3 regions of the Paenibacillus sp. FJAT-27812 genome follow, and region 1 is predicted to be linked to each of the others. Evidence: riboswitches for the same ligand, from Rfam matches in the RefSeq annotation. Region 1 holds a riboswitch; each other region holds the start of a gene.

Region 1 (10,573 bases):
CTATTCTCAGCCGGTGGCGGCTTGGGAGCTCATTTGGCGGGAGAACACAGACACTGTTTCACGCATCCTCTAAAAACAAAAAAGAACGCTCCCAAAAGGTCCATCCAGACCTTTCGAGAGCGTTCCTTCTTTGCGTCGAGCGATGAATTTAATTAGGCAATTTCCCTCCGGATGCCCCGGCGCCTCCTGAGCTGTATGGGTCCGAGTATTCCTTGCTCGTCTTCTCCCATACATCCGCATATTCGGGATGCCGCTTGAACTGCGCTAACGCGTAAGTGCACGAAGGGATAATCCGTCTGCCTTTTTCCCTAGCCTCTTCGACAACAAAATCTAACAATTGCCGTCCCAAATCGCGGCCGCGATACGCGCCGTCAACGAACGTATGGTCAATAACCCACGTATCCACGTCAACCATCGAGTACGTGATCTCTCCGATCGTTCCCTTTGCAGTCGTCAGCAAATAGCTGTTGCCCTGCTTTTTGGCCAAAATTTCCTCTTCTACTGCCCCATACATGTCCTTGTCTGTACTCATTGTCGGTCGCACCTCCTAGAACGGTGTAGTCGAAGCCCTCATTGGGCTTAACCTGCTTTCTACTAGTCCTTACCCTAATAGACTTGCGATGAACCGCCTGTCCATAAGCGTTTCTAATCCGTCTAGGAAATTACACCGCAATTTGACCTTGTTTATCAAGCTTAAAATGCTTAACCGATTCCTTAAGATCAACAGAGAGCGTGGATAGCTGTGCAATGGACGCAGAAATTTCCTGCATGGATGCGCTTTGCTGCTGAGCGGCTGCCGCAACCTCTTCCGTACCTGCAGCCTGCTCCTGCGTAATTCCCGAAATTTGCTGCATAGCGCCAGAGATCTGTCCGAAAGAATCGTCCACCTTATCCAGCGCGTGCAGCAGATGATCCGTATGCTCGTAGAAGTGCGAGACGCCGCTGTGAATGTCTTTAAAGTTGTCGTATGTGCCCGTAATCCACGATAAGCCCTGATCGGCCGCGTTGCTGCCTTCTGATATGCGTTCTATGACTAGCCTGCTGTTAGCCTGCGTGCTGGAAATGAGCTCTGTTATGGATAGCGCAGCCTCGGCGGATTGAGCGGCCAGCTTCTTCACTTCACCCGCTACAACCGCAAACCCACGCCCGACTTCTCCTGCACGGGCCGCCTCAATCGAAGCATTTAAAGCCAGCAGATTTGTCTGAGAGGAAATGTCGGAGATGATCGTAATAATCTCGCTTATTTCCTTGGAGCGCTCATCAAGCATTGCTGCCGCTTCTTGCGAATGGGTCATCGCATCCTTAATAAGATTCATTTGCTTTAACGTATGCTCGACTAAATTTTGCCCTTGCTCCGATTGCTCTTGCACCTGGGCCGCAATGCTTTGCATATCCTTCATGCCGCCCGATACGCTTTTGATTTCGGAATCGATATCGAGAATGGTCGTATTGCTGTTGGACACACTGATGACAATATGGTTGATGCCGTCGCTCATTCGGTTCGTAGAATCCGCTACCTGTGCTGCACTGTTCGTCGATTCACCCGCAGACTGGTGCAGATGCTGGCTAGTATCTGCTATTAGAGTGGAGGATGAAGTCACCTGATGAATAAGACCCTTTAGACTTGTAATCATGGAGTCAAAGGAACCCGCCAGCTTCCCGATTTCATCCCGGCTAGCGACAGAGATCGTCGTCTGCAAATCGCCTTTAGCGATTTTTTCCGTAGCAATCATCAGTTTACGTAATGGGTTCGTTATAATTTTGCTGATTACGATGGCCAAGACACTGCCCACAACAAACATCATTATCGTTATGATGAGGGAGGTAACCTTTGCTGAGGAAGTCGTTTTCGGAACGATTGAGGCATCCAAGTCAATCCCAAGAATTCCGTAAGCCTCGCTCTTCTGGTTAGTGAGCGGAACAAAAATCGATTTGTGCGTGCCATACTCGTCCTTATAGATCGGGCTAATGACAGGCTGATTTGCACTTACGGCTTCTTTCATCTCATTCGTAAAAGGATAAGGCGTTCCAAAATCATCAGGTACGCCAGATAAAATCAGAATACGTTCCTTTTGCTGACTATTTGACAAGACATAAATATTTTCCAAACTATGCTCTACTTTTAAATTTTCAAATGCCGCTTTGACTTTCGTGTAGTTAGGATCCTCTGCACTCGCTATTTCCATATCTGTGCCGGGTATCGCTGCAAAAGCATCCGAGGCGATTTGAATGTCGGTCTGGAGGCGTTTATCGAATTGGTCGACTAAGCTTTCCGTGAGATTCTGATTTACGACATAACCCGAAAAAGCAAAGGCAATACATGTAATGAGCTGCAAAATAAAAATATTGAATGCGATTTTTACAGAGAGATGCTCTTTAAACCATGCAAAATTAATGATAGATTTCTTCATGGACAATACCCCCAGGATGTAATCGCCGATATGCTGTGTAAGTTTCCTGCACTTTCTGCTTTAAGTAGCTAACGATTTCTTCGACATGCTCTTTTTGCGTATAAGGAGAGATGACAAATAGCTTGGATGCGAACAGGGCGAGACGTTTTCCGTCCGACGTTGGGACATAGAGATGTTTCTTCGTATCGCCAAAAAACATTTTCCCTCTCTCTTTTCCCAATATTTCAAAAAGGATTTCGTTCAGCTCATTGGTGTGGGCAATTTGTTCATAGGACTGCTGCCCGCTTAGCTCGCTTTTATAGCCATTGGAACCGTCGCTATAGATTCGGAACAGAGTGATAATACCCGGATTGTCCGCATTAACGATAACGGCTTCAGGAATTTCGCGAGCCAAAGCAAGGCGGAACGTATGGTTGACCTCGACAAATTGAGCCAAAAGCCGTTGATACCCTTCGACGCCAAACGCTAACAAGGCGCTGTATATGCTGATAGAGCTGCCCATTCTTGAGCATTCGAGCGTATAGCTGGTATGGTACTGGCCATATCCGCGATGCCCCACGTACGGAGTCTCGTCCGGGTCCAAATCCACAAGCTTCAAATCGGCAGCATTTTTCACCAAAAACAAGCTTGTCGAATAAGGCGTCTGCCCCAGCTTCTGAAAGTCAAAGCAAAGTGAATCGGCTAGATGCAGATGCTTCATTCGGCTTTGGATTTCTTGCAGACTAGCCGACACACCCTGAGAGAAAGAGAGCGGATTGCCAATAAAATCATAATCATTAAAAAAGGCAAAAAATCCGCCAAGAGCAGAATCGGCATGAATATGCGGACGTGGAACATCATATTCGTTAGCAAGCTGTTCAGCCGCTCCGGCAATTTCATCAAGGTTGTCTATGCCCATTGCATCGGTTGTTCCCGTAGTTGCGACTATAAAGATAGGAATGCCTCCGGATTGAATAACCTTCTCCATTTTTCCCTTTAAATCGGCGACATTCATCGAGCTGTCCTCATTCGTTTTTACTTTAATGAGGTTGTCGCTGCCAAGACCGGTCGCTTCCATCGATTTATATAAACTGTAGTGTGCCGCTTCGGAACAAAACGAATATACATGCTTAGGCACTCCGCTCTTGGAAGCGGCAGCAGAGTTCTTGTTGATAGCTAGCCGCAGCGCGGTGAATATAGCCCCTTGTCCGCCCCAGGTCGTATATCCTCCGCTTACGGAAGCGTTATATCCAACAAGCTTAGACATCATCGTAACAACCTTGACCTCAGCCTCAGCGCCAGCTGGCCCGTATACATCCCAAAGATTGTTGCCGTTTACCAAAAATGCGGCGATCATGCCAAGCACGCCAGGTATGCTTGCCATCGGTAAAATGTTCGTAAGAAAATACTTCGTATGATAAGGGTGAGCGTAAAGAAGTTTCAGAAGCTCTTTGTTCACGTCTTGAAGCGGTTGGCCCGTACGGGGAATGCGACTTTCGTTTACCAAATCACTGTAAAAAGAAGGTCCTCTTTCTTTTTGACCTTTCAGATAAACCGATTCTGGATCTTTTAACTCATCTACGCCTGTTACAAGCTGAGTAAATAGTTCTAGCAACTTATTACGTTGCTCCAAGCTGCCATCATCACTAGGGAAAAGATTGCGAATATCAGATCCAATGCTTTTATCCATGAACGATCCCTCTTCTCTCTCCTATCTCTAAAATCTCTCCATAGATACACTCTACGGAAAAATAGGCATAGAAAAAAAAGATACCGGCTATATATATTCATAGCTATACCGTTTGCTTCGGTTGCAACTGGCTGACATTTCTCGGTTAAGAAGTAGTCCCTATAGCTTTGCGTCACCGCTTTTCAGAGGTTTTGCCTGATATTCTATTTTTAAAATGCATATTTATTCCATAGATAATATTGGCAATCACTGGATTGATTTAGAAACATTCTACTATTTTCCATTTATAAGATCAACACCTTTATCTTAATCTTCATCATAATTCATCACGATTCGACACAAAAAAATCTATTATTTCGTTGCACCCATCGTTAACTGTCGATAAATGAAATAAATATTGGATATTATTAAGTTAAAGCGATTACATTTATAGTGAAAAAAACGGCCATGATCAGTGACTGGCCATGGCCGCTTACTCTGTTTCTCAACGCTGTTTAATCAGCTGGCTTGCGCAGTGTAAAGAGGCTGATACAGCCCCATAGGATAAAGCAAAGCAATGCTGCCATAATAGCAGCTTGTACGCCAAGCAGCTTATATCCGGCAATGGCGGACCACAGGAGCATAGGGAGCAGCAGCAGCCAAAAGCGTGAAATGACCGCCCCTCTCCTAGCGCTTCCAGACGTCCATGGGAACTGTACGATAAACGCTTCCGCGAACCACTGCTTCCATTGGAGCTGAAGCCACGCCGCGCCAAGCAGCGATAACGCTGCCACAAGGAACAGCGCAACCGGTCCCGGCACTAGCGAGACGGCCACTGTTGATGCGGATATAAAACTAAGCCAGACCCTGAGGTTGGTCATGCCTCGCAAAAACGCCTTTAGTCTCAGCTCTGCGAGGACAGTTCCTGAGTCCGATTTGCGGAACAAGCGCTGGGACCTGCGGAAGAGAAACGGACTTTTCAGGCGCACGAGCGGCTTCGCTTCAATGACCTGGCTCATGAGCAGTTCCGTGCTGCGCAGGCGCGTCTCGCTCTCCTGCTTCACCTCTGCTTCAAAGTTAATGGGCGACCGCAAGCCAAATCGCGTCATAACGAGCAAGGCAACAATGCCAGCGCCAAGGGATATGCCGAGCAGCCTTGTATCGTAAGTCCATGCCAGCATCGGAGTGATGTAGAAGGCTATGAAAAGAAGCAAGGTCATCAATTGAGCCGACCGCTTGCGCCAACCGACCAGCTTGCCTTGGAGCATATGAATGCCAATAGCCAGTATCATGCCGGTTACGATGGTATAGCAATAAGCTAGAACAAGCTGCAGTCCCGTTAATCCTTCTGCCTTTAACAAAAATGGCAGCAAGAGAAGAAACGGCAATCCGATTACAACGAACTTAACCGCCAGCGTATATCCGAATCCGCATCGTTTTAGCGTCCGAAGCCATTCCGGCCGCTGCAGCAAAAACAATCGGTCGGCGCTCTCAACGAATATGCGGATCTGCCCGGAGAGCAACAGAAGAAGAAGCAAAATAGGATAAAACTTTGCCCATGGCAGGCTCAATGCCCATTTCGGCATTTCCAGCAAAATCTCCCTATACAATCCTCCGCCAATGAACAAGCCCGGTATAACCAAATAGAGCCAAACCGACCAGTCGAGCACGCTATTCCAAACCCGGAGCTGCTCTTTCCCATTCTTTTTCAAGCGAATCCAGAAGAGCTGCCTTGGTGTAAGCATCACATTCAGCCCCTTTAAGTCAATGCGTGAAAGCACTCGAACAAAGTCGCATCCGCTGCGCATCCCGCGTCTTGCCTAACCTGTCCAAGCGTACCCCGTGCAACGACAGATCCTTTGTTAATGAGGACAAACGCATTACAAATCCGCTCTGCGGCGTCAAGGACATGAGTCGACATGAGCACGCCTGCACCGCGCGCCCGTTCGCCATCAAGCAGCGTTAAAAAATCCGTCGTAGCTCTCGGGTCAAGGCCGACAAACGGTTCATCGACGATATAAATGTCCGGTTCAAGCAGAAAAGCGATGATGAGCATCAGCTTTTGCTGCATTCCCTTGGAGAAATGCGTCGGATAATGATGCTTCTCCCCAGTCAAACGGAATTGCTCCAGCAGCTCCTCCGCTTTGGCAGCAAACGCCTTCTCCTCGATTCCGAACGCCGATGCTGCCAAATGCAAATGCTCCCACAGCGTAAAATAGTCATAAAACACCGGCTGCTCCGGCACATAGGCGTACCGTTTATTTTGACCGCCGATCTCGATTTCGCCCCTTACGTATGCCATTAAACCAAGAATCGTCTTGATCGTCGTACTTTTGCCCGCTCCGTTAGGCCCAATTAAGCCCACCAGCTCGCCTGGCGCTACTTCGAGCTTAATGCTGCGTATAGTGGGCTTGCCTTCCTCATAGCCCGCTTCCGAAATAGCGACGCGCAGCGCATAATCAGGTTTTCCCGAACTATCCATATGTAAATAACCGCCTCTCCTGACGCACTCTATAGATCATCTACGAATAGTGTTCCCAGAAAGTTCCATTCACGACCATGAAGTGCAAACAGCCCCGTCTCAAGAAGAGGCAGGGCTGCATTGCTGCTTATATGAACCGGCTAATTGCCCGGCATGAATGGATCTATTTTTGCAATAAGCCCGCTTCAATTAAACCGTTCCGAATACCCTGCTCATCCACGTGCGTCGTCACAAAATCAGCAAATGGAAGCAGCTCCGGGTGAGAGTTGCCCATCGCTATGCCGAAACCAACCGTCTCCAGCATCTCTTTGTCGTTCAGCCCATCGCCAAATGCGACCGCATCCGCCGTAGTAAGGCCAAGCTTATCCAGCAGCGCTTCGATGCCTTGCGCCTTCGATCCGCCTGCCGGCAGAACATCAATAGCTTGCGGGTGCCAGCGAATAAGCTTTAATTCCGAATGCAGCCCGTCGTACAAATGCTCCTCATGGCTCTCGCAGTGGAGAAATACTTGATAAATGCCATCCGTCTTCCAAAATTCAGGATTATAGCCCGGCAGATCAACCTTTAGCGAATTAACCGATTCGATAATAAAAGGATGATCCTCTTTGTCCGCGAAATAGTTATGCTCGCCTTCAAAAACGAGTCCGTGATTATGCTCTGCTGCTACCTTAACGAGCGCCTCCAAGCGGCTTTTCTCAATTTCACGCCTGTATAGCGGGGTTCCTTTATATACAACATAACCGCCATTTAGGCAAACGAACGATTCAATTCCCAGCTGTTCAGCGAGCGGCTTAATAAAGTATGGCGCTCTTCCTGTAGCGATAACCGGCTCAACGCCGCTTTCCTTCAGCTCTGCAATTGCCTTGATCGTATCTGCCGGTATTTCCTTATGCTCATTGATCAACGTTCCATCGATGTCAAAAAAAACGATTTTATAGCTCATTCTGTCTTCTCTCCTATCCGATGTCGCAGACGTATGCCGCCTGTCCTTTTTATACAGTATAAAGAATCAGGGACTTAAAAGGAATCATTCCTCATCGAACGAACGAAAAAAAGGACCGTCCCTCAAGGTCATCGCCTCTTGGAACAGCCCTATTATGGTTATCCTTATGCTTACCAGCCAAAATCCAAGTTTTTGCCTGTCTCGATAAAGGTTTTCAAATTGTTTAGAATCATCCACCACTGGCTATCGACTGTCTCCAGCCCCGGATGGTTTTCTGTAAATGCATGATTGATTACCGTAAGTCTCGTTGTTGCCCCGACCTCTTCTAGCTTGAAGGTGATCGTAGATTCCAGCTCCGCATGGTTCTCCCTGTAAGAAGGCCCCGGATGCTCCAAATAGCTCAGTATTTTATTCGGCTCATATGCTAAAATAGTACCGTAGATGTGAACGGTCTCGTCACCATCAGCACCCGGGCCAACATACCGGTAGGAAGATCCTACTTCAAAGGTAGAATCGATGACGCAGCCAAAAAAAGTTTGGCGCGTTCCTTCCGGCGATACAAATGCATTCCATACCTTCTCCGGTGATGCTCCGATATAAAACTCATATTTAAACTCCATGACATACACTCCTTTTCTGAATCCATATAGGGTTTGCTTTGTGCTCAATAGGCGCTTCCATACGTAGTATAACGCCATTCGAATAGCTAGTATTGTAAAAACGCGACAAAATGACCAATAGGAGTGATTCATTGATGAACGCAACGGACCAAAAGCGCAGTATGGGGATTTTGCAGATGAACGAGGGCGAGAAAAAATTTCAGCTTTCCCGTTATACTCCCTCTGAGCCTCTTCGCCACTTCATTAAACACTATTGGGTCGTTAGCTGGAATTTGGAAGGCGAGCCGCCTTATTTGCAGGATGTTGTTCCGAACCCATGCGTCAATATGGTTATGGAGGATCATAGAAGCGGCATCTATGGCGTAGCCAGCCGGATGTATACGAAGAAAATTGAAGGCAAGGGACAAGTATTCGGCGTTAAATTCCAACCCGGCGGCTTCTATCCCTTTGTTCTATCGCCGCTCTCCAGCCTTACGGATCAGGCTCTTTCCGTTGAAGCTGTATTTGGCACCGACGCTGCCCGCTATGAGCAGGAGCTCCATTCCACGACCGATATAGCCCGCAAAATCGCGCTTACGGAAGCCCTGTTCCTAAGTTGCCTTCCTGAGAATGATGATGCAATTACGCATATCAACCAAATCATAACGCGCATCCAGGAGGATCGCGAACTGACTAAAGTAGAGCAAATATGCGAATTGTTCGCCATAAACAAAAGAAAGCTTCAGCGCTTATTTAATCAGTACGTCGGGATAAGCCCCAAATGGGTCATCAAGCTGTACCGATTACAAAACGCCGCTGAAGCTATAGATACAGGCAGCCACCACGATCCGCTTAAGCTGTCTGCCGATCTCGGGTATTACGATCAATCGCATTTCATAAAGGATTTCAAATCCATTATCGGCAAAACGCCGGACGTGTATGCGAAACCCGCGGCTTTATAGCAAACCAATCGCTTCTTGACGACAGACGGAAGCATCCTGTATATTGATAGAAATCAGTTAAATAAGTACGGCTTACGATGGAAGCACCCGTAAGAGATGGCGTATGACGCCTATCTTGCAGGTGCTTTTTTTGCGTTGTTTGCCTATAAAAAAAGGAGGCTTCACTCATTATGCGCTTTAGTTCAAGGTTTGCCGCATTATCGATTGCCCTCACGCTTCTGCTCTCGCTTGTTCATCCTTCCGTCTATGCTGCCGCTTCATTCGAGTTTAGCGTTACCGTCAAAACCGCCTTTGACAAAATGAAAGGAGCTTCGGACAAAACGACCGCAGCCAAGCTGACGACACAGTACGCAGAACTGCAAACCACACAGAAGCTGGCGTTGGATTGGGACTCTAAAATAAGCAAGCTGCGTTTTCAAAACGAAGAGGCCATCCTTGCAACGCGCAAACGAATAAAAGAATTAGACGCGGATAAGCTGCTGAAGCTTGAGGCTGCCGTCACACAGGTAAAAAAGAAATATGAGCCTTTATTTAGAATGTATGACTCATTAAATCAGCAGCTAAGCATCGCCAAATCATTTAAGGATAAGACCATTGTTAATGTGCTCAAGCCACAGGTCGAAACGACCAAAGCAGCCGTTCAGCTTGCCAAGCTCGATATCCGCAGCAAGGAAGCCGCGCTTAAGAACGGGAAAGCAAGCACGGCTAACACGATAAAAAAGCTGCGCGAGCAACTCAGCCATATCGACCCCATCAAGATAAAGATTAAAGCTTCCAACAGCTCCGTTAGCCACACAAAAAAACAGTTCGCCGCGGAAGCATCTATTTTAAAGCAAGTAGTCAGAAAGGGTGACGCGACAGCGACGCAAAGCTCCTTCATACGATTGCTCGCCTATATGCAGCAAATCATCGGCTTTAAACAAAATACGTACGCGTATGAACAGCAGGCGATGGCCATCATTGCCAAGGTCGATGCGCAAATCGCCTCCTCCTTGAAATAAACACGGCAAAAAAAGCGCGTCTCGGCAACCGAACGCGCTTCTGCATAACCTTAGTCTTATATGCTAGGGAACCACACCTCAACCGTTGTCCCTACTCCAAGCTCGCTTGACAGCACAAGACGGCCATTATGGGAGGAAATAATTTTGTCCACGATCATCATGCCAAGACCATTGCCGTCTCGCCTTGTCGTATGAAAGGGCTGTCCAATACGCTGCAGAACCTCGTCCGTCATGCCAACGCCATTATCGGCAAACCGCAGCCGCTGATACCCATCGACGATATCCAGCCGAATGTTAATCTCCCCTCCATAGGGAAGAGCTTCCATCGCATTTTTCAAGATGTTCAAAATGACCTGCTTCACTTGATCGCGATCGCAACGTATCGTCTTCTGCTCTTTAATATCGCTTTGTATTTGAATGCCGTTCATTGCAAATTGCATTTCAAATACCGACAGCACCTCTAGCAAAATATTGCCGCACAGCTCTTCTTTGTACTGGACCGCCTGCGGTCTCCCTAATATTAAGAA
Region 2 (10,573 bases), 2.2 Mb from region 1:
CTTAGCTGTTGAAGCTTGCGACAGGTTAGTTCAAGCAGGTTACTCGATCAAATGGTATATCATCGGCGAGGGGGAGGAAAGAGCAAAGCTGGAGCAGTTGATTAAGGAAAAAAGCTTGGAGCGTACGCTAATATTAACAGGCATGCAGGAGAACCCCTACCCCTACATCAAGCAATGTGATTTATATGTCCAAACCTCTATTTATGAAGGCCGCTGTTTAACGATTACGGAAGCCAAAATATTAAAGAAGCCAATCGTATCAACTAACTTCACCGTTATTTATGATCAGATCAAACATGAGGAAAATGGATTGATCGTCAATCAGGATGCTGCCTCTATTTATGAAGGAATTAAAAGGCTTATTGACGACGAATCTCTGAGGAATCACTTCGTACATAATCTTCAGAAGGAAGCTTTAGGGACAGAGGATGAAATACATAAATTGTATCAATGGATTAGTTAGTTAAAGGGGTTGTTATTATTTTATTCCAACTAATAAGCATTCTACTGCTGGCTTTGGCGTTTATCATTGCGGCAATTGATATGGTACCGCTATTCATGGATTGGTTTGGCAGAATTCATATTGGCCGTTATACGGATACGAATCGCTGGAATGCGTCGATTACTAAGGCGGGCACGAGATGGCTCAACCATACGCCGAAAATTAAAGTAACGGATAATACGAGATTTGTCGTCATTGACATGCTGAGAGGCAATTATACCAAAAGTGCGATACAGCACTGGCAGGAAGCAGCCTTGCTGCTCGGGCTCGTGGAATATGCGCGCGGAGATGCGAGCAAGCTGACGACGGAAGAAATCAAAACCTATCTTAACTCTAAGTTTGATAGCAACGGCGACTGGAAACAGAAGCCTGAACATGTAGATGCAGCGATACTCAGCTATGCAATCTTGAAGCTGGAAACGGTTGATATAGAGCGTTATCGAGCTGCGCTTGACTACACCTGGGAGCTCATTAAAGCGCATATCGGCGAGGATGGAACGGTTGCGTATCGGAAGTCGATGAAGCATTACCGCTATGTAGATACGATCGGCTTTATTTGTCCGTTCTTAATCGCCTACGGCACGAGATATAACAAAGCGGAATGCGTTCGATTAGCTGTCAAACAACTGACGGAATACGAAAGTTACGGCATGTTGGAAGACCATTACCTTCCTAGCCATGCCTATCACCTCGGTAACAGGCTGCCGCTTGGGCTTTATGGCTGGGGACGTGGACTCGGATGGTTCGCAATTGGCTTGATTGATGCTTGGCGCGAATTGCCAGCTTCTCATGAGTCTAAGGCTGTGCTTACGGAAATGGTCAAGAAATTTGCCCGGACCGTGCTTGCTTTTCAAGCGCCTGGCGGCAATTGGACGTGGACAGTGAGCCGTGGAGAGTCAAGGGCTGATTCGTCTACAACGGCGACGCTTGGCTGGTTTCTGCTTCAAGCCTCGCAAGTGGAGGAGCTGGCAGAGCCATGTGCTGAAGGGGCGAGGCGAGCGGTGCATTACCTCATGAAGGTGACAAGACGGAGCGGGGCAGTTGATTTCTCGCAAGGGGACACAAAGGATATCGGCGTATATTCCATGTTATTTAATATTTTGCCCTTTACGCAAGGGTTCTGTATTCGCATCATTAACGCCAGCCAGCGTTCAAAGGTCGGATAAACGAAGATAGGGGATCAACATGCGGGTAAAGAGCTCATTATTAAATATCACCGCCGGTATAGGCAACCAAATCATCATTACGATTTTAAGCTTCGTATCGCGCACAGTTTTCATTAATAGCCTGGGCATTGAGTATTTGGGTATCAATGGGCTGTTTACGAGCATACTTGCCATGCTCTCCTTGGCGGAAGCCGGTATCGGCTCCAGTATCGTATACAACCTGTATAAGCCGGTAGCCGATAATGATAGGCCAAAAATTATGGCGCTCATGAATCTCTACAAAAAAGCGTATTTGGTCATAGCGGGCGTTGTGCTGTTGCTGGGACTATCCATTATGCCGTTCCTTGATGTGTTTATTAAAAATACAAGCGTCGAAAATATTAGCTTCATTTATTTGCTGTTTTTAATCAATACGGTCACGCCATACCTTTTCATTTATAAATACTCATTTTTGAATGTAAATCAAAAAAACTATATCGTAACGGCTGTTTTTTCCGTTTCATCGATTCTTTCGGTATGCGCGAAAATCGCGATTCTCTACTTTACGCAGCAGTTTATTTTTTACTTAATTATCGAATGCGTCGTGTCGCTTATGAGCTCCATCATTTTAGCCAAGATCGTGGACCGGATGTATCCGTTTCTGAGGCAGAAAAAAGAGACGAAGCTTGATCCGGATACGAAGGCAAATTTCATTAAAAATATGAAGGCTATCTTGCTGCAAAATATAGGCACTTATTTTATTTTCGGCGTAGACAGCATTCTTATTTCTTCCTTTATAAGTGTAGCGGCAGTCGGTCTTTATTCGAACTATAAAATGCTTATCGACCTTTGCCGCACGTTTATCAATCAGGTGTTTGCGAATATGTACCACAGCTTGGGCAATCTGGTGGCGAAGGAAAGCGAGGAAAAGGTATTTCATGTATTTAAAGTGACGATGCTGCTGAACTTTTGGCTGTACTCCTTGCTTGCGATTATGCTCTATTTATTTATTGAGCCGCTGATTTTAGTATGGATTGGTTCGGAGTTCGTGATGGGGCCGCTAGTTGTTCTTCTATTAATCATAACCTTTTATGAGCGGGGGATGCGCAACTCCATTACGATGCTCAAAACGACCGCCGGCATCTTTCATGAGGACCGATTTGCGCCTTTGTGCCAGGCTGCATTAAACCTGAGCATTTCCTTCATCCTTGTGCAGCGAATGGGAATTGCCGGGATATTCATCGGTACGCTTGTCAGCGCGCTGCTCGTCCCGTTTTGGACCACTCCTTATTTTGTCTATAAAAGAGTATTTAAGCAGCCATTAAAGCTATATTTTACTCGGTATGGCTATTACTCTATCATTGCCGTTATTGCCGCAGCTGCAGCTGCATATATTTGCTCCTTCCTTCCTGCCGGAGGATTGTTCTGGCTGCTTGTGAGGGGCACGCTTTGCTTCCTATTAATAAATGCAATCTATGCGGCTGTTTTTCATCGAACGGAAGAATTTAAATACTTGCTTGGCGTTGCAGAGGCTATTTTGAGTAAAATTCCTAAACTTCGTGCCTTGCTGCTGAAGCGCAGCCGTCATTTGGAGGTTAGCGGAAATAAGTAACCCTTCCCTGACAAGCACATATGCTGGTTGTAAATGGAGGTGAAGGTTATGAGTGACCAGGCAGCCTATTTAATAGAACTAGATCGATTTCATATTAATAATGCAGGTTTAAATGCGGCTGAGACAACGAAGGGGATCAATGACGCAATCGCATGGGCCAAATCTGAAGGTTTTATACATGTCATTCTTTCTAGAGGTATCTACAGTGTTAGACTCGATCCTAATACTCTCATAGCAATCCAAATGCAAAGCGGGATACATCTTGAGCTTGCAAAAGGCTGTATAATCAAGCTAGAGGGCAATTCGTCCCCAAATTATTCCATCATTGAAATGAGAGGGATTACGAAGGCAAAGGTTTCAGGCGGCCAGTTGATAGGGGATAAGAAGGAGCATGTTTACGAGATTGCGGTGAAGTTTGTCAGAGGCGGCGTAAATGCGGACGGTACGCTTAATAATGACCCGAACTCGGTACGCAGTGAGGTGATTGACCGTTATGCCAACCCAGGCCTTCTTGCTAGCTTCAGGCTGTGGAGCATACCAGGTGTGAGCGCTACAGGATATCGATTCTATCAGTATAAAGATACTGTTTCTAGTGCTACGCTTGTTGGATTTCGCACGAACGGTGTTTTTGCGCCTGCCAGTTCTGGGGGGCGAGGGTGGTTTCTTGACGAAATGAAAGATATAAGCGTAAACAATAAAATGGTATTTGTTATACCGCTTACCGCGCCTTTAACCGACAGCCAAATTGCTGATATACGCGCCAAGGTCGATAATTCCTTTTATACGCATGAAAGCGGTTATGGAATTGGTTCTTTTGGCTCCAACCAGATAGAAATATCCAATATGGACATTTCAAATTGCACGGGAGATGGGATTTTAACTGGCTACGAAAAATACCAGCTTGATCCAGCCTTATATACGCAGGAGCAAATGGGTCAAGATGTTCTGATTCATGATTGCCATATTCACCATTGCAGAAGGCAAGGGATTTCGATTTGCGCTTCAAACGATACTCATATCTATAGAAACAAGATCCATCATATCGGCTATGATAACGATGGCGTAACGACGAATTTTCGAAATGGAACGCCGCCTATGTTCGGTATTGATATCGAGTCGATGTATAGCGAAACCAATATCCCATATAAATCAGCAGAGCGTCCGAACGGACTGGAGCTGAATTACCGCATTCATGTTGAAGACAATTATATCTACAGCAACGTACGCGGACACTTCGTTAATGCCGACGGTACCAATATTGTAGTAGACGGAAATACTTTTGAAGGCAATAATGTTGGCGGTGTGAGCTCGAATCCAAATTTCCCAAACGTCAAATATGTGAACAACTCCTTTAATGGCTGCGAGTTGTGGGTACAAGGCGATAACTTTGTGAACGGGGCTGTTTTCCAAAAAGGGAATTTAAAGCTGCTGGATGTAAGAGGAGCAGTCGTGCAAAATTGCCAGATTAAAGACGGTATGGTTTATGGTTCAAGCGTCTATGGCTATTTAGGCTCGCCAACGGTAAATGCAGCTGCTGGAACCTTCACGTTCAAAACGGCACATGGACTAGGCAACGGAGCGCAAGTATCGTTTGAGCAATGGATCGGCAAAATTCCGACCGGAATCAGCGTCGATAAATTGTATTATACCGTTAATGTTACTTCACTAGGCTTTCAGGTTTCCGAGACGCTGGGAGGTGCTCCGGTTACCATTAAGGATGCAGGTACTCCGGGTTTTAATCTTAGCAGGTACAATTACGGTAGATGCTTCTTATCCAATATAACGGTGGAGCGGGACTGGCGTTCTGATAACGCGCTCACGCCAAACTTTAATCTGCTGGCTGCTGGTGCGGTGATTGATAATATAACGATAAAAAATTACGATTTATCTCTATTGGTTCCTGCAGATTATGCTGGACGCCCGACCGTCGTAAGTGGGCTTACGCTCATTGAAGGCTCCGCAAGGTTTGAAGGGTGCCATATTAGCAACAGTGAATTTATGCGAGCAAAAACCCCGCTGCTTGGCAGCACGGATATCCAGCTTGGATCAAGCGATACGAAGTATATGAGGCAAATTACCCTACGCAACGGTTTGTTCCAAAGCTTAGGGCTTGTCATGGACGGCAATGCTGTTGTAACCGGAACCACCTTTATTAATGCTTCTGTCGGGAAAGCGGATAATGCCAAAAAGGCCATTATCGCCCACTCCTACTTTGACAATAGCAAACTCAACTTCAACTGGCTCCGTCAAAATCAGTCGGTAACCGTTGCGAAGTCTGTATTTAAAGGCATAACGATAACCGGCACTACACCTTATATCCGGCTAGAGGATAATACGGATCTTGGAACCGCCTAATCTCTTCCACTAATCAAGAAAATACTTCCCTGCAGTTTGTTTGCGATGCAGGGAATTTATTTAATAAGATGTTCTTTATTAAGAATTAAATGTACTTTATAATGAATAATTGAGAGGGGTTAATGAAATGGCGATATTAATTACTGGCGGTGCAGGTTATATCGGGAGTCATACATGTGTGGAGCTTCTGGAAGCGGGATTTGAGGTCGTTATCGTCGATAATTTGTCCAACAGCAGCCATATTTCATTAAATCGAGTCGCAGAAATTACGAACAAAACGTTCACCTTCTACAAAATGGACCTTATGGACCGCAGCGGGTTGGAGAGCGTATTCGCTAGGCACTCCATTGAAGCCGTTATTCACTTTGCCGGCCTTAAGGCTGTCGGCGAATCGGTTCAATTGCCGCTCTCTTATTACCATACCAACATTACAAGCACTTTAATTTTATGTGAAGTCATGAAAAAATTCGGCGTGCATAAACTTGTATTTAGCTCCTCTGCAACGGTGTACGGCCGCCCGGAGCAGGTTCCGATTGCGGAAGGCTCTCCGCTTGGAGCGACGAATCCATACGGCAGGACGAAGCTTATGCTGGAGCAAATCTTGCAGGATTTAGCAGAGTCGAATGAGCAGTGGGGGATTTCGATCCTGCGATATTTTAATCCGATTGGCGCCCACGTTAGCGGAAGAATCGGCGAGAACCCGAATGGCATTCCAAACAATTTGATGCCTTACATTACACAGGTAGCTGTTGGGAAGCTTGCCCAAGTGAACGTTTTTGGCAATGATTACGCAACCGTAGACGGAACAGGCGTAAGGGATTATATTCATGTCGTCGATCTGGCACTCGGGCATGTGCAGGCTCTAAAAAAAGTCATGACAAAATCAGGAGTAGATATTTACAATCTTGGCACCGGCCGCGGCTACAGCGTGCTGGAGATGATCGCCGCATTTGAGAAGGCATCGGGGCGGAGCATTCCTTATGCAATCGTTGACCGCAGGCCGGGCGATATTGCGATTTGTTATGCGGACACGCATAAGGCAAATGAAGAGCTGGGCTGGGCTGCTGCGCGTGGAATTGAAGAGATGTGCAAAGACTCCTGGCGGTGGCAGTATGCGAATCCGGGCGGCTTCGAAGAAGAAACGTATCACGTATCCGAGCTTGAAGCATCCACGTACATTAAAGCGGCGCAATAGGGGGAAGCCTTTTCTAAGTTAGTTGATCAGACCTAACGGAGTCTAGTACATAAACTCTATAACCTTTAACATTGCTTAATTACATTCGACAAAAAATGTATTTATCTATCATTTTTGTAAGACATGAAGCGACAGCATGCGCAATATTGGTGATTTATAATACATCTATAAGTGAATGACAAGCATAGGGAGACGTTGAAATGCGTTTAGTATCTGGGCACCTTAAACGCATGGAGTCAGTGGTGCAACCGTCCCAAAATGAATGGGGGACATGGGAAAATGGTACTTATAAACTCAGATGACAATCAGGACTTGGATATGGAGTGGGTAGCATTAATCATGAATGCACGTTCTTTGGGGTTCAGCAAGGAAGATGTGCGGAAGGTTCTGCTATGCCTTGAGGAAAGCAAGAAGGATGATATGCAGGAAACTGCTGTATAAAAGCGGAAAAAGCGCTATTCGCGCTTAATTTTCCATTTATTGAATTCAAGAAACTCTTTAAACTGATCCTTGCTTACGCCAGAGGCCATTGCCTCTCTAACTAAGTCAGCCCATTCATTGTCAAGATGATCGGGCTTGCGATCAGTTTTTTCGTCGTTATTTAGAAATTCTTCAACGGTCACGTTTAATACCGCGCCTACCTTTTCGAGAAATTGAATCGAAGGATTTTGCTGGAGCCCTCGTTCAATGGAGCTTAAGTAAGATTTTGCGACGCCTGCCCGTTGGGATAACTCCGTTAGGGAAAGGCCTTTTCTCTTGCGCAGCATCTGAATACGTTCTCCGATCATAAGAAACTCCTCCGTTATCACATCGTTGTAGACCACTACTATTATAACGAAAAAATGTTAATTGCGAAAGCTAGTAAGCTTTAACATCATTTATTTTTTAATACCTTCAATAGTATCCGCTTATTATCGCTAATAAGTGGATATTTTTGGTTGAAAAACCGGCTCATTTTGTTCTATGAACAGCCATTTGCGGATCGGAAAAATGATTACGGTATAAATCGACAAGTTGTTTTTAATAAAGAACAAAAATGTAATATTTTTTGCAAGATACCGTAGAAAAATTGATTGACAAAGCCATTTATCAGGTGTAATATGCAAATATGTTCTTTATAAAGAACTGTTATTACATTAAATGATTTTCGAAAATTGTTCTTCATATCGAACGATTTCGATGTCTGGCCGGAGGAAACGATGAGCGCCATCGCAGGAGTTTTTCTAACTGATCAAGGAAGTCATGCATGGAAGCAAGGCGGCTCCTTAATGGAAGCTTTATCCCGTTACCCTTGTGATGCGGCTCAGGCCTGGCATGAGGAATCTATCTTTCTTGGCTGCCATAACCAGTGGATCACACCAGAGTCGGTCGGCGAGCGAAATCCGTATGCTGATTCCGAAAGAGGGCTGGTTATAACCGCGGACGCCATCATCGATAACCGGACAGAGCTGTTTAACCTGCTGCAGGTGGATCTGCACCGACGAAGCCAGATGACCGATAGCGAGCTGATATTGCTAGCTTACGATAAGTATGGCGATGATGTGCCTAAATATTTGGCTGGCGATTTTGCTTTTATGATTTGGGATATTCGCAACCGCAAGCTGTTTGGCGCTAGAGATTTCTCTGGAAGCCGTATGCTTTATTATCAGCGGAATGCTGAACGGTTTGCCTTTTGCTCAACGATAGAGCCGCTGCTTGCGCTTCCTGGAATGGAACGCACGCTGAATGAACATTGGCTTGCCGAGTTTCTAGCGATCGCTGGCATGGTAGACGCAGCAGACGCATCCGCAACGGTTTATCGCAATATCGAGCAGTTGCCTCCGTCTCACAGCATTACGATTCAAGACGGGCGGATAACGATAACGAGATATTATCAGTTTCCTGCGGATGAGCGGGTGCGATTTAAAACGGATGCTGAGTATGTTGAAGCGTTCCAAGAGGTGTTTGGGCAAGCGGTTGCCTCAAGGCTGCGGACGCATCGCCACGTTGGAGCACAGCTAAGCGGCGGATTGGATTCTGGTTCGATCGTAAGTTTTGCATCAAGGGCATTGCGACCGCAAAATAAAAAGCTGCATACGTTCAGCTACGTGCCAACATCTGATTTTATCGACTACACAGCAAAATATATGATGACAAATGAGAGGCCGCTTATCGAATCAACTGTCGAGCATGTCGGGGGGATCGAGGAGCACTACCTCGACTTTCAGGGAAGAGACTCCTACTCCGAGATCGACGGTTTTCTAGATATTATGGAAATGCCTTATAAGTTTTTTGAGAACTCCTTCTGGATGAGAGGCATGTTCGAGAAGGCACAGGAGCAGGGGGTAGGGGTGCTGCTTAATGGGGGCAGAGGCAATTTGTCGATCTCATGGGGATCTGCCATTCCTTATTACGCAACGCTGCTCAAAAAAATGAAATGGGTTAGGCTGCTTCGGGAAATGCGCCAGTACAGCCTCAATATCGGCTCTGGCCGGGCGCATGTGTTCTCAAATGTTAGCCGGGCGGCATTCCCGCTAATTGAACAATTGCGGCCATTGCAAAATACATACCATTATCCGATGATGATCCATCCCGATTTTGCAAGGAAAACGGATGTATTCAATCGGCTGGGCGAGCATGGCATCGATGAATCAGGCTGGTTCGCTGCAAGGGATGTGTATGAGGAAAGAAAAAGCCATTTCAATGAAGTATTTCATTGGAATGCAGGCAATACGCTCTCGGCAAAGCTGTCGCTCAGGCACGGCCTTTGGAAGCGCGACCCGACCAATGATATCAGGGTCATTCGCTTTTGCTTGTCGCTGCCGGAGGATCAATACGTTCAGGATGGGATGGACCGCGCTCTGATCAGACGTGCTACGGATAAGCTGCTGCCCGATGAGGTGAGGCTTAATCAGCGTATACGCGGGGTGCAAGGAGCGGATTGGGTTCATCGCATGCTGCCTAAATGGCAATCGTTTAAGGATGAGCTGCGGCAAATGAGCGAAGATCGCTTATTTATGGAGTTCGTTGATGGCAAGGTAATCCGTTCGGCGCTGTCGGGACTGGAGGAAGGCACTCAGTCTAGGCATGCGGCTGATCCGAATTATAGATTGTTAATGCGCAGCCTTATCGTTTTTCGTTTTCTAAAAAAATTCAATTGAAGGGAGGTGACAATATATGCAAACGAAAAAACAATGGAATAAACCTGAGCTAGAGGTCCTTCATGTACATATGACTGCGGCTTCCACGAAAAACGGTCCGTTCACAGATGAGGCTTACGTACCTGGCCAACATTCTGAAAAGCCACGTTTTACTAGCTAAGGCATTATGAATTCGATTGGTGAAGAAAGCCCTTGTACATAAGGTGTATAAGGGCTTTCTAGCTTTTTAACCAGAGATTGATGGAGTGAGGACATTGATGGCAACGAAGACAAAAATGGCATATCGCGCATTTGGGCTTACGATAGAAAGCGAGCTGGCCTTGCCGGAGCTGACCAAAGTGAGCGAGATCGGCGAGCGAACCGATGTGGAGATCATCGTCGATAGCTTTATTAAGGAAACGGTACCTTTCGAGCCCTACGACTTTGTTGTGGAGGAACGCAACGTATCGGTATATATGCCGGATGCTGGATTATTTCGAATAGAAGGCGGAAATAAGATCACGATTTCTCCTATCGTCGGAGCCGATGAGGATTTGATCCGGCTATACGTGCTTGGGACCTGTATCGGTGCGGTGCTTCTGCAGCGTGGCCTCTATCCTTTGCATGGGAGTGCCATTGCAATCA
Region 3 (10,573 bases), 1.4 Mb from region 1:
CTATCGGATGGTGGGCAAAAGAGGAGCATCCTTCTATGTGACGCATGCGCCCTGTGCGAATAAATATTTGGGCAAGCTGGACCCGAACTCGGTTAGGCATCAGCGGAACTTCCGGATCGACCGCTCGGCGCCGCTGGAGGAGCAGCTTTCGTTCTTGAAGCGGGAGGCGGCATATAATCAGCCTTATCACGTATTCGGTCATATCGCAGCCAAAAACGCGTTCCGAATTAAAAATAAAATCCATCTTGATTCGGGTGCGGTGCACGGCAATTTGCTTACCTCGGTGATACTCTCGGCGAAGCCGATGTATAAATCGCAAAAATCAGAGCAAGCGGCTATGACGGATGTGCTGCACACGCTGTTCAAGGAAGAGCATAAGGTGTCGCTGCAGGAGCTCGGTGACGATGAAGCGCGCAGGCTGCAATACTGCTCGGCTAATAAGATTAACTTTATATCGGGAACGATGGCGCCAGCAGACAAGGATGAGGCAGCGCAGGAGCTTGAATCGCTGAGGAAAGGGCTGGACTATTTTGCAAGGCAGGGCGTTAAAGAGGTCGTGCTCCAGCCTAAATATATGGGATCAAGATGCAATGTCTATTTGCATGCGGAGCTTGGGCAATGTTTTGCGGTAAGCCGCAATGGTTATAAGATCAATAAGATTGATCTTACGGCTGTATACGAGAGATTGCAGCAAAGACTAGGAAGCTATATGAAGGAAAACGGCATTGCGATGCTCATTCTCGACGGTGAATTGCTGCCTTGGCAGGCGCTCGGAGAAGGCCTTATAGAGAAGCAGTTTAAACCGATCGAAAAGGCGCTTGAGTCGGAGCTTGCGTTCCTTAAGGCGAATGGGTTCGAGGAAGCGTTCGATAAGCTTGCGCTAGGATACAAGGAAAGCGGCTTTGAGAAGGATCAATTCCATCTGTCCAAAGGGGCGCTTAATGAAAAATATGGCCTGAACGTCTACCAAAGCTACAAATATGTTCATTCGGTTTTGGAGAAGCATATGCCTCTTGCCGATCATATGGACGCCTACAGCACGTACAAGAAGCAGCTTGAGCTGTATGCGGAGGCTGGCGAGCTGGCATACAAACCGTTCTCGCTGCTCAAAATCATCTATGAGGATGGCCGGGAGATGCTGCCTGAATGGAAGACATCGGAGATGTATCATTTCCTCTCGGATGATCCGTTCCTTGCGCTCAATCTATCCGCAGAGGAGAGCTATGAGCAAGCGGAGCAGTATTTCTTAACGCTCACGGTGGATAACCATATGGAGGGAGTCGTCATTAAGCAAGAATACTCAGATCCGCATATCGTTCCTTATATGAAGGTGCGTAATGCGAACTATATGTCGATTATTTATGGCTATGATTATCGTTTCCCGCATAAGTACAACAAACTCATTAGACAGAAGAGCATTCATCTGAAGCTTCGCACCTCTTTAAAAGAGCACCGGCTCGGGCAAAAAATGCTGGCGATTCCATTTGCTGAGATTGCGCCGGATAACGCAGCGTATAAGGCTGCTGCTGCAAATCTACTATTTGAGGTTGCCAGAGAGAAGGAGATTGATCCACGCTTGTAATGATCTGTCTCTAGCATTTGACCTCCCCCTCAGGGGAGGTTTTTTGACAAATTTCGACTTATTTTCTGAAATTGCATATGGTATATATCGGAATTGTATGAAATAATCATATAAGTAAAAAGTCCTAGTAAAGAGCAAAGTTGTCGAAAGACAATGACGCAAAGCCAACAGGCCTAAAGGGAATTTCCAAAGGTGGCTGGGTTGCCAAAGGGATGAGAGATACTATACTTATATCCTCTTCCTCAAAACTACAGGTTACCGCAAATGTTAATAAGAGGGAAGGATATTAAGCAATGGATAAAAACATTCAGCTTTTTAACGGCAACGGCAAAAGCTTTGAACTTGTTCAGCAAATCGCGAATTTAGGATACTGGGAATTCGATCATGTTCGGAAACAAGCGTCTTGGTCGAATCAAATGTTTGATATATATGGGATGAGTACGGATTTCTCGGTAAAGCAGGAAGATTTTTTTGATCTTATTCATGCCGAGGATCGCGAGCGTATTAAGAAACAGTTCTATGAATCGGCAGAAATGAAAAAAGAGTTCATCAGCGAATATCGGATCATTCGCCAGAGCGGGGAGATTCGTTATGTACTGGAGCATATTTCATTTATTCTCGGCGATGACAACGAAGTAACGAAAACGGTAGGCACGATTCAGGACGTCACGGAAAATAAAATTTTGAAGCATCGATTAATAGTGGAAGAACAGCATTATAAAGCGATATTTGAAAATAATCCGGATGCGGTCTTTTCATTTGACATTAACGGACATTTTTTGTCTTGCAATCCTGCCTTGGAGCAAATGTTTGGTTATACGAGAGACGAAATTATGCGGGGCAACTTCCACCAGATGGTGGATAAGGAGTATTTGGAGAGTACGACTCATTTATTTGAGGAAACGGTTAGAACACAGAGGCCTTGTAACTATGATACGAGGGGCGTGACGAAGAGCGGACGAAAGATCGATGTCAATGTGACCAATATACCGATGATCATCGATAACGAGCTTGTCGGGATATATGGCATAGCTAAGGATATTACGCAGGAGAAGAAAATGGAGCGGTCGCTTTCGGAGACGGAATTGAAATTCAGCAGCATCATAGAACAGTCTATCGTCGGCATATTTGTCGCTCAGAAAAAAAACTTTGTTTACACGAACAAAGAGCTGGATAAAATGCTTGGATATGAATCGCTAATTGGAGTGGCGGTTGAAGAAACGATACATATCGACGATCGTGAATCGATCATTAGTCAGGTCATGCAGCTTACGGAAGGACAGACGCTTCCTAATTTTTGCCAGAGGGCGATTAAACGAGACGGAACGGTCATTCATTGCGAAGTGCATGTTAACCGAGTGTCCCATATGGGGGAAAAAGCCATTATAGGCACCGTCTTGGACATTACGGAGCGGAACAAGGCGCAGGAGTTAAATCAGTATTTGGCTTACCACGATTACTTGACGGGCATGCCCAATCGGAGGAAGTTCGAGGAGCAGCTCGATACGCAGCTTAGAATAAGCGAGTTTTTTAACCAAAAGCTTGCTGTGTTGCTCATCGATTTAGACCGGTTTAAATATGTAAATGATACGCTCGGGCACCCCATTGGCGATGCGCTGCTGAAGCAAATCGCGATGAGGGTGATGAGCAGCTTTAGCGAATCGCAAGTAGCTTACCGGGTTGGCGGAGACGAGTTTTCGATCATACTGGCAAATGTGCAGCAGCAGAGCGATGTGACGGACGCTGCGGAGCAGCTTATTAAGCTCATTAAAGAGCAATTTGTTATAGATGGATTTGAGCTGAATGTAACAGCAAGCATCGGGATCAGTCAATCGCCGGACGATGGCTGCACGGTTGAGTCTTTGATGAAAAACGCGGATGCTGCCCTTTACCATGCCAAATCCAAAGGACGGGACCAGTCACAGTATTACTCCTCTTCGCTAAATGTGAAAACCTTTAAATTGTTTTCACTGAGCAATGATCTGCGCAAAGCGATGGAAAAAGGGGAGTTTTTCCTCGATTATATGCCTCGCGTCCACGCGCAAACGATGGAGGTTGTTGGCATTGAGGCGCTGCTGCGGTGGAACCATCCGGATTGGGGGCTGGTATCCCCGTCGGAGTTTATCCCGATCGCGGAAGAGAACGGACTTATCGTGCCGATAGGCGAGTGGGTGCTTCGAGAGGCTTGCATGCAAAGCAAACGTTGGCAGAACATGGGGCTGCCTCCTATTATTATGTCGGTCAATTTCTCGGTTCAGCAGCTGCTGAAACAAAATATATTAGAGACGATTGATTGCATCGTCGAAGAGACAGGCTTATCGCCAGATCGGTTGGAAATCGAAATTACGGAAAGCTCCTTCATCAGCAATGAGAAGGTCGTAACGGAGCTGCTGCTCGAGCTGAGGAAGCGTAGAATTAAAGTATCGCTTGACGATTTTGGCACGGGCTACTCCTCTCTTTATCTATTAAAGCGGTTAGCGCTGGATACGATCAAAATAGACAGGTCGTTTGTAGAGGAAATGATGACGGAGCCAAGCAATAAGAGCATTATCGAATGCATGATTCGGCTTGCTGGAGAGCTGAAAATGCATGTGGTTGCCGAGGGCGTGGAGACCAAGGAGCAATTCAACTATTTAAGGGAGCAGCAATGCGACGAGATCCAAGGCTATTATTTTAGCCGACCCGTTGACCCTGAGAGCATCGTTCAGCTGCTGCGCAAAAAAACGTTTATGGAGCCAGCGTTGCTAAGAAGCAGCATGGAGCCGATCCCAAACCGCAGACAATACTTTCGAATCGAGATGAAGCACAGCTTGCTGGCAGAGATGACGATTACGATGTTTAAGGGACGAAGCGTGCGGCTCGGCAGCACGGAGGTGCTCGTCCGAAATATCGGTCCAGGCGGCCTTCGGTTTATGGTAGGCGTTAAGCTTCCCGTCAACAGCGATATTCTGCTGATGTTCAAAACCCAAATTGTCAATCAAATGTACGTGCTATATGGCTTTATAGTCTGGTACAATGAACTGGACAATGATATTTATGAATACGGCGTGCAATTTCAAATGAAAGAGAAGGAGCATGAAGAGCTCGTCAATGCGCTTAATTTGCTTGCGATTAAACAGCGCGACGGCATTTTGCCCCAAACACAAGTCTATGTGGGCGACCCCATACTCCGAATAAAGGAATTGAAAAAGCTTAATTGATGATAAAATACGTTGTTAAAGGATACGGATAGGAGGAGTAGAGCATGAACGATATCGTGAACAAATTTTGCGTCAAAACATTTGGTTCCTCAAACCTGGTAACGGAGATCGGCAAGGTGACGAAGGTAGCCAGCAGAACGATTCATGTTGACTGGGGCATGAAGAAGTACGTTTACCAAAACAAAGATTTCAGATGGATCCCGCTTACAAAAGAGGAAGTGGAGAAAAAATATCCGAAATCGAAATTTACGGAGGACTCACTCAAACGGGCTTTGGCATTTGGTCTGGAAATCAAAGGCGTACAGCCGGTGTCATCTGAATAGATTTGACTATAAAAAGCATTTTGCGCTTGGCTAATCCCGAGCGTGAAATGCTTTTTTTATTGCAGATTGCCGTTTTATCGCATCGCGCTTTGGGTAAAAGGAAATAGTAGTAAGGAAAGAAGGGGGATGTGCGCTTGAAGCTAACGCCGGAACAGCGAATCCAATTGCATGGCTTTAATAACTTAACGAAGTCGCTCAGCTTTAATATGTATGACGTGTGTTATACGAGAACAAGGGAAGAGCGCGAAGCTTATATTGCCTATATTGACGAGCAATACAATTCGGATAGGCTGACGAAAATTTTAAACACCGTATCGGACATTATCGGCGCGCATGTACTGAATATTGCCAAGCAGGACTATGAGCCGCAAGGCGCCAGCGTGACCTTGCTCGTATCGGAAGGCCCTATCGTCGGCGGGCCGAATGAATCGTTCGAGGAATCGCCGGGCCCGCTGCCTGATTCAGTTGTGATGCATTTGGATAAAAGCCATATAACGGTCCATACGTATCCCGAGTATCACCCGAATGAAGGAATCAGCACCTTCCGGGCAGACATCGATGTGTCTACCTGCGGCGAAATATCGCCTTTGAAAGCGTTGAATTACTTAATTCATTCCTTTGATACGGACATCATGACGCTTGACTACCGCGTACGCGGCTTTACGCGTGACATTAACGGCCACAAGCTGTTTATTGATCATGACATCAACTCGATCCAAAATTACATACCGAAGGAAGAGTGCCTTTTGTATGACATGATCGACGTTAATATTTATCAGGAAAATGTGTTCCATACCAAGTGCAAGCTGAAGCAATTCGATTTGAACAATTATTTGTTCGGCTATACGAAGGATTCGCTGACAGCTAAGGAACAAGAAGAAATAACGAGAAGATTGAAGACCGAGATGGATGAAATCTTTTATGGAAAAAATATAAGGAGCTGATTTTCTCATGCCAAATTCCGCATCCCAAAAACCGATAAACCCGCCGCAGCACCAAAATCGCCAGCCGGGTATCGAATCGGAAATGAACCCGCTGCCGATCTATGAATCTGATTCGTACAAGGCGGCAGGGAAGCTAAAGGGGAAGACGGCCATTATTACCGGAGGCGACAGCGGCATCGGCCGCGCGGTATCCGTTGCTTACGCGAAGGAAGGCGCCGATATTGCGATCGTTTATTTGAACGAGCATGAGGACGCGAAGAAAACGAAGGAGATCGCCGAGAAGGCTGGCGCCAAATGTTTGCTGATTTCCGGCGATATCGGTGACGAGGCGTTTTGCAAGAGCGTAATCGAACAGACGATAAAGGCGTTCGGCAAGCTTGATATTCTAGTAAACAATGCGGCCGAGCAGCATGTCCAGCAGAAGCTTGAGGATATTACATCCGAACAGCTTGTTGCGACATTCCGGACGAATGTGTTCAGCATGTTCTATTTAACGATTGTCGCTTTGCCGCATTTGAAGGCGTCAAGCGCGATCATCAATACGGCTTCGATTACCGCATACCGCGGCAATCCGATGTTAATCGACTATTCGGCTACAAAGGGAGCGATCGTTTCGTTTACCCGCGCGCTTTCGGTCAATTTGGCGGAGCAGGGCATTCGGGTTAATGGTGTCGCGCCCGGACCGATCTGGACGCCGCTGATTCCAGCGACGTTCGATGAGCAGTCCGTGGCGACGTTTGGTTCGGATACGCCGATGAAGCGGCCGGGCCAGCCGCATGAGCTGGCAGCTGCGTACGTCTACTTGGCTTGTGACGATTCCAGCTTTATGTCCGGCCAAATGCTGCATATCAATGGCGGAGAAGTCGTTAACGGATAAAGAACAATGGAATGAATTACAGGAAACCATGCTGCTTCGCGTAATTTCCCCAGTGCGGCTGTCTGCCGTCAACATCGATGATGTTGAACTCATCGGACAGCTGCCAGCTTGGGAAAACTTGACCTGATCTCTCCAAAAGATCCTTGCTTGCTGCAAGCGCAGCTATCCCGCGGCCGACGAAATACGGCGTTTCCGATTGGGCGAAATGCTCGGCATCTTGCTTGCCGCCGTGCACCGCATCAAACCAGTTGTCCTCCGTCACGCCAAAGTGGTCCAGCATCTCCTCCGAACGAAGAAATCCGGGCGTTACCGCAACGGCGGCTACTTCAAATGGCTGCAAATCGGCTGCCATAGCGGTGGCAAGGTGGATCGGCGATATTTTGGCCAAACTATAAAATAAGCTCCCGCGATAACGGTAATCGATCCCGTCGGTTACTTCAATGATGAGCCCCTTTTTCCTCTTAACCATCAAAGGCGCGCCGTAATGGCTCGTAATCAGATGCGCCTTCACCGCACGCTCCTGCATTAACAGCCCCTTGCTAAGCGAATGCTCCCAAAATGACTTTCCCCATTCCGTTAATTTCTCTCCGCCCCAAATATTATTGACAAGCAGATCAAGCTGGCCGTCCTGCTCCATGTTGATTTGCTCGAATAACGCTTGTACTTCCTCTTCCACCGTATGATCAACCTTGACCGGAATGCCGATACCGCCGCGTGCCGTGACTAGCTCTGCTGTTTCCTCAATGGTTTCCGCCCTGTTCAGGTCAGAGGCATGGCCGCGAATGCTTCTGCCCGTGCAATATACCGTCGCGCCCGCTTCCCCTAGACTTGCTGCGATGCCTCTGCCTGCGCCGCGTGTGGAGCCGGCAACGACAGCTATTTTACCTTGTAATGGTTTCATCCTGATCTCTCCAATCATCGTTATAAGGTTTACTCTTTGTCAGTTTAGCAAACGATATACGACAGCTCCTGTCATATATTCATGCTACAATTATAAAAAAGAATGTGAGCGGCAGAGGAGGAAGGGCGCATGAGAGCGGGGCGCTTAATCGCAATCGTATTATTGATGCAAAACAACGGGAAGATGACGTCGAAGGCGTTGGCAGAAAAGCTTGAGGTATCCGAGAGGACGATTATTCGCGATATGGAATCGTTAAGCGAAGCGGGCGTTCCGGTGTATGCGGAGAGAGGGCAGCATGGGGGATGGGTGTTGTCCGAGGGCTATCGGACCAATTTGACCGGCATGCATACGGATGAGCTGGTTTCCGTCCTCGTCGCCAGCCACTCTGCGCTGCTTGGTGATCTAGGAATCGAAGGCCAGTACGATGCCGCCGTGCAGAAGCTGCTTGCAGCTTCTCCGGCAGAAGTAAGCAAGGGAGCTGCTCTCGCAAGGCAGAAAATTCATATCGACGGAGCGGGCTGGCACCAAATGCAGGAGCTTATGCCTCTCTTGTCTGTCGCGCAGGAGGCGGTATGGGAGGAACGCCTATTGCGGCTGCGCTATCAGCGGGAGGATGGTGAAGCGGAGAGAATCATTCGCCCGTTAGGCCTTGTGGCCAAGCGCAGCGTATGGTATTTGGTCGGCGAAATAGAGGGCGAGATGCGGACTTACCGCATCTCGCGCCTTTTGGGAGCTGAGGTGTTAGCGGAGAGGTTTGAGCGGCCTTCGGATTTCGATTTGGCGGCTTACTGGGAGCAGTCTGTGGGCGAGTTCAAGCAGCGGCTGCCGCAATATCCAGCCAAGGTGAACGTATTGGAATCGGTGCTAACACGGCTGTCCAAGGAGCGATATGTCAAAATAATCGAAAGCCAGCCCTCCGGGCAGGAGGGCTGGCTAACAGCAGCGGTTGAATTTCAAGGGCTGGAGTCCGCATGCGAAATTATATTAAGCTATGGCTCGCGCATTGTAGCGATTGAGCCTGCTGAACTGCGGTCAAGAGTTATGGAGGAGGCAAGAGCAATCAATATTCATTATGGGTTGCAGTAGAGTATAAATAATAAGCGGCTATCCCGTCTGCCTCTCCAGCACATGCTGCTTGCGGAACTCACCTGGCGCAAACCCGGTTACTTTCTTAAACATGCGGTTGAACGAAGTAATATTATGGTATCCAACCTGGCGGCTAATATCATTAATATTTAATGTGGTGCCGGTCAGCAGCTCCTTCGCCTTCGCGACTCTAATGCTGTTCAGATGCTCGCTGAAATTGATGCCCGTTTTTTCTTTAATATAAGCGGAGAGATAAGCGCCCGACATGTTCAGCTTATCAGCCAAATAATCAAGCGACAGCTCCTCAGCGAATTGTGTCTCAATGATAGCCATAACCCGCGCGATGATCGGGTCGGCGGCAGCGTCCGACTTATTCTCCTTCACCAGCTCCCCCGACGCTTCCATAAGCCGGTAAAGCACATCCTTATATTCCTCCAGCGTACAGCAGGCAGCAAGCCGGTAATGAATCGGCTTGATCGACCATGACTGGCTGGCCTCGATGCGCTGCTGCTCCAGCAGCGATATCGCCATGGCATACACATGCTCAGCGAAAGTTTCGTATTGGAGCGCAGACGCCCCTCGGCTGTACATTTCATCCAGCATATACGCAAGTAGCTTGTATCCTTCATTTCCCTGTCCGGCTTGAAGAGCGGCAGCAAGCTCCTGCTCCTGCATCGCCGTTAAACGAACCATATCCGGTATTTCGCGGAACTCTGTAATTAGCTGCGTTTCTTCCAACAGGCAGGCTTGCCTTGCAAGCGCCTGCACCTGCTCGTAGGCATAGTTGAACTGGGAGGGATGCTCGAATCGCGAGCTAACCGCAACAGTCACTAGGCAATAATGCTTATTTAGGTCGAGCATTTCCTTAAGCTCCCCCAGCATCTCTCCGGTTTCATGCTTTTGGCTGCCTTTGACTACGGTCAAAATATAATTTTTCTCCATTTGAAACGTATGCGAGTCCGGACAATGCTGAGTGGCAATAAGGCGGATATGCTCACGAATGGCAAGTGAAGCCTGCTCCGGCCTGATATTAAGCTCGCCAAGCACGGGGCTGCGAAAGCGCAGCTCGTATAACACCACTGTATAGCTCTCATTCGTGGACAAAAATTGTTCCCATTCCACAATATCCTCGTTAATATTTTTCAACTGGCTAATATAACCGAAGCTCGTTAAGATGGAGCGCTGTTTGGTCATTTTCGCCTGAACTTCCTCGCGTTCCTTGAGCAGCTCCTTGATGCTGCGGTCAATAAACGTGAATTCTTTAATTTGGCTTTGTACCGTATCCGCCGTATCCGCATGACGGTTCGTGACGGCAGCGATAAGCTGCTTGACCGGACGTTCCAGCTTTTTGCTGAAGAGAATGGATGCGCCTAAGCCAACCAGCAGCATGATAGCGGCCAAAGCAGCGGCAAGGACGTTCCATTTGCGAAGCTTCGACGTGATTTCAATGGCGGGAACAGCGGATATGTAAGTAAGACCCTTTGAATCGGTAGCTCTAAACCAGTACTTCCCATCCCGGAGCATATGTTTTTGACCCTTATTGAATTCCGGTATGGCAGTTAGTGCGGAGGCTCCTTCGGCAGGGTACAATAAACGCCCGTTGTCGTCTAATATGGCAAGCTGCTGAGTGGATGAATCGCCAAAGAACGCATGCCGGGCC

The links. A riboswitch is a leader RNA that binds a small molecule or an ion and turns the genes downstream of it on or off. The one in region 1 is predicted to bind cyclic di-GMP.
Region 2: linked by a shared signal. The riboswitch ahead of ADU23_RS32805 (anti-repressor SinI family protein) and the one ahead of ADU23_RS07060 (pyridoxal phosphate-dependent decarboxylase family protein) in region 1 are both predicted to bind cyclic di-GMP.
Region 3: linked by a shared signal. The riboswitch ahead of ADU23_RS12960 (EAL domain-containing protein) and the one ahead of ADU23_RS07060 (pyridoxal phosphate-dependent decarboxylase family protein) in region 1 are both predicted to bind cyclic di-GMP.

Annotation. Positions count from the first base shown of each region.
Region 1 is NZ_LIGH01000001.1:1,668,599-1,679,171, forward strand. It holds gene ADU23_RS07050 (GNAT family N-acetyltransferase) at 149-532, opposite strand; gene ADU23_RS07055 (methyl-accepting chemotaxis protein) at 663-2,411, opposite strand; gene ADU23_RS07060 (pyridoxal phosphate-dependent decarboxylase family protein) at 2,392-4,080, opposite strand; cyclic di-GMP riboswitch class I at 4,200-4,286, opposite strand; gene ADU23_RS07065 (ABC transporter permease) at 4,575-5,804, opposite strand; gene ADU23_RS07070 (ABC transporter ATP-binding protein) at 5,819-6,541, opposite strand; gene ADU23_RS07075 (Cof-type HAD-IIB family hydrolase) at 6,705-7,484, opposite strand; gene ADU23_RS07080 (SRPBCC family protein) at 7,655-8,104, opposite strand; gene ADU23_RS07085 (helix-turn-helix domain-containing protein) at 8,239-9,045, shown strand; gene ADU23_RS07090 (hypothetical protein) at 9,216-10,046, shown strand; gene ADU23_RS07095 (ATP-binding protein) at 10,103-10,573, opposite strand, start outside.
Region 2 is NZ_LIGH01000001.1:3,843,389-3,853,961, forward strand. It holds gene ADU23_RS16235 (glycosyltransferase) at 1-463, shown strand, start outside; gene ADU23_RS16240 (glycoside hydrolase family 88 protein) at 481-1,668, shown strand; gene ADU23_RS16245 (lipopolysaccharide biosynthesis protein) at 1,688-3,259, shown strand; gene ADU23_RS16250 (right-handed parallel beta-helix repeat-containing protein) at 3,308-5,614, shown strand; gene galE (UDP-glucose 4-epimerase GalE) at 5,742-6,809, shown strand; cyclic di-GMP riboswitch class II at 6,991-7,072, shown strand; gene ADU23_RS32805 (anti-repressor SinI family protein) at 7,089-7,250, shown strand; gene ADU23_RS16260 (helix-turn-helix domain-containing protein) at 7,265-7,597, opposite strand; gene ADU23_RS16265 (lasso peptide isopeptide bond-forming cyclase) at 8,009-9,949, shown strand; gene ADU23_RS32810 (paeninodin family lasso peptide) at 9,966-10,109, shown strand; gene ADU23_RS16270 (aldolase) at 10,207-10,573, shown strand, end outside.
Region 3 is NZ_LIGH01000001.1:3,075,031-3,085,603, forward strand. It holds gene ADU23_RS12955 (metallophosphoesterase) at 1-1,582, shown strand, start outside; cyclic di-GMP riboswitch class I at 1,706-1,791, shown strand; gene ADU23_RS12960 (EAL domain-containing protein) at 1,876-4,782, shown strand; gene ADU23_RS12965 (hypothetical protein) at 4,827-5,105, shown strand; gene speD (adenosylmethionine decarboxylase) at 5,240-6,049, shown strand; gene ADU23_RS12975 (SDR family oxidoreductase) at 6,057-6,926, shown strand; gene ADU23_RS12980 (SDR family oxidoreductase) at 6,943-7,827, opposite strand; gene ADU23_RS12985 (helix-turn-helix transcriptional regulator) at 7,957-8,913, shown strand; gene ADU23_RS12990 (helix-turn-helix domain-containing protein) at 8,932-10,573, opposite strand, start outside.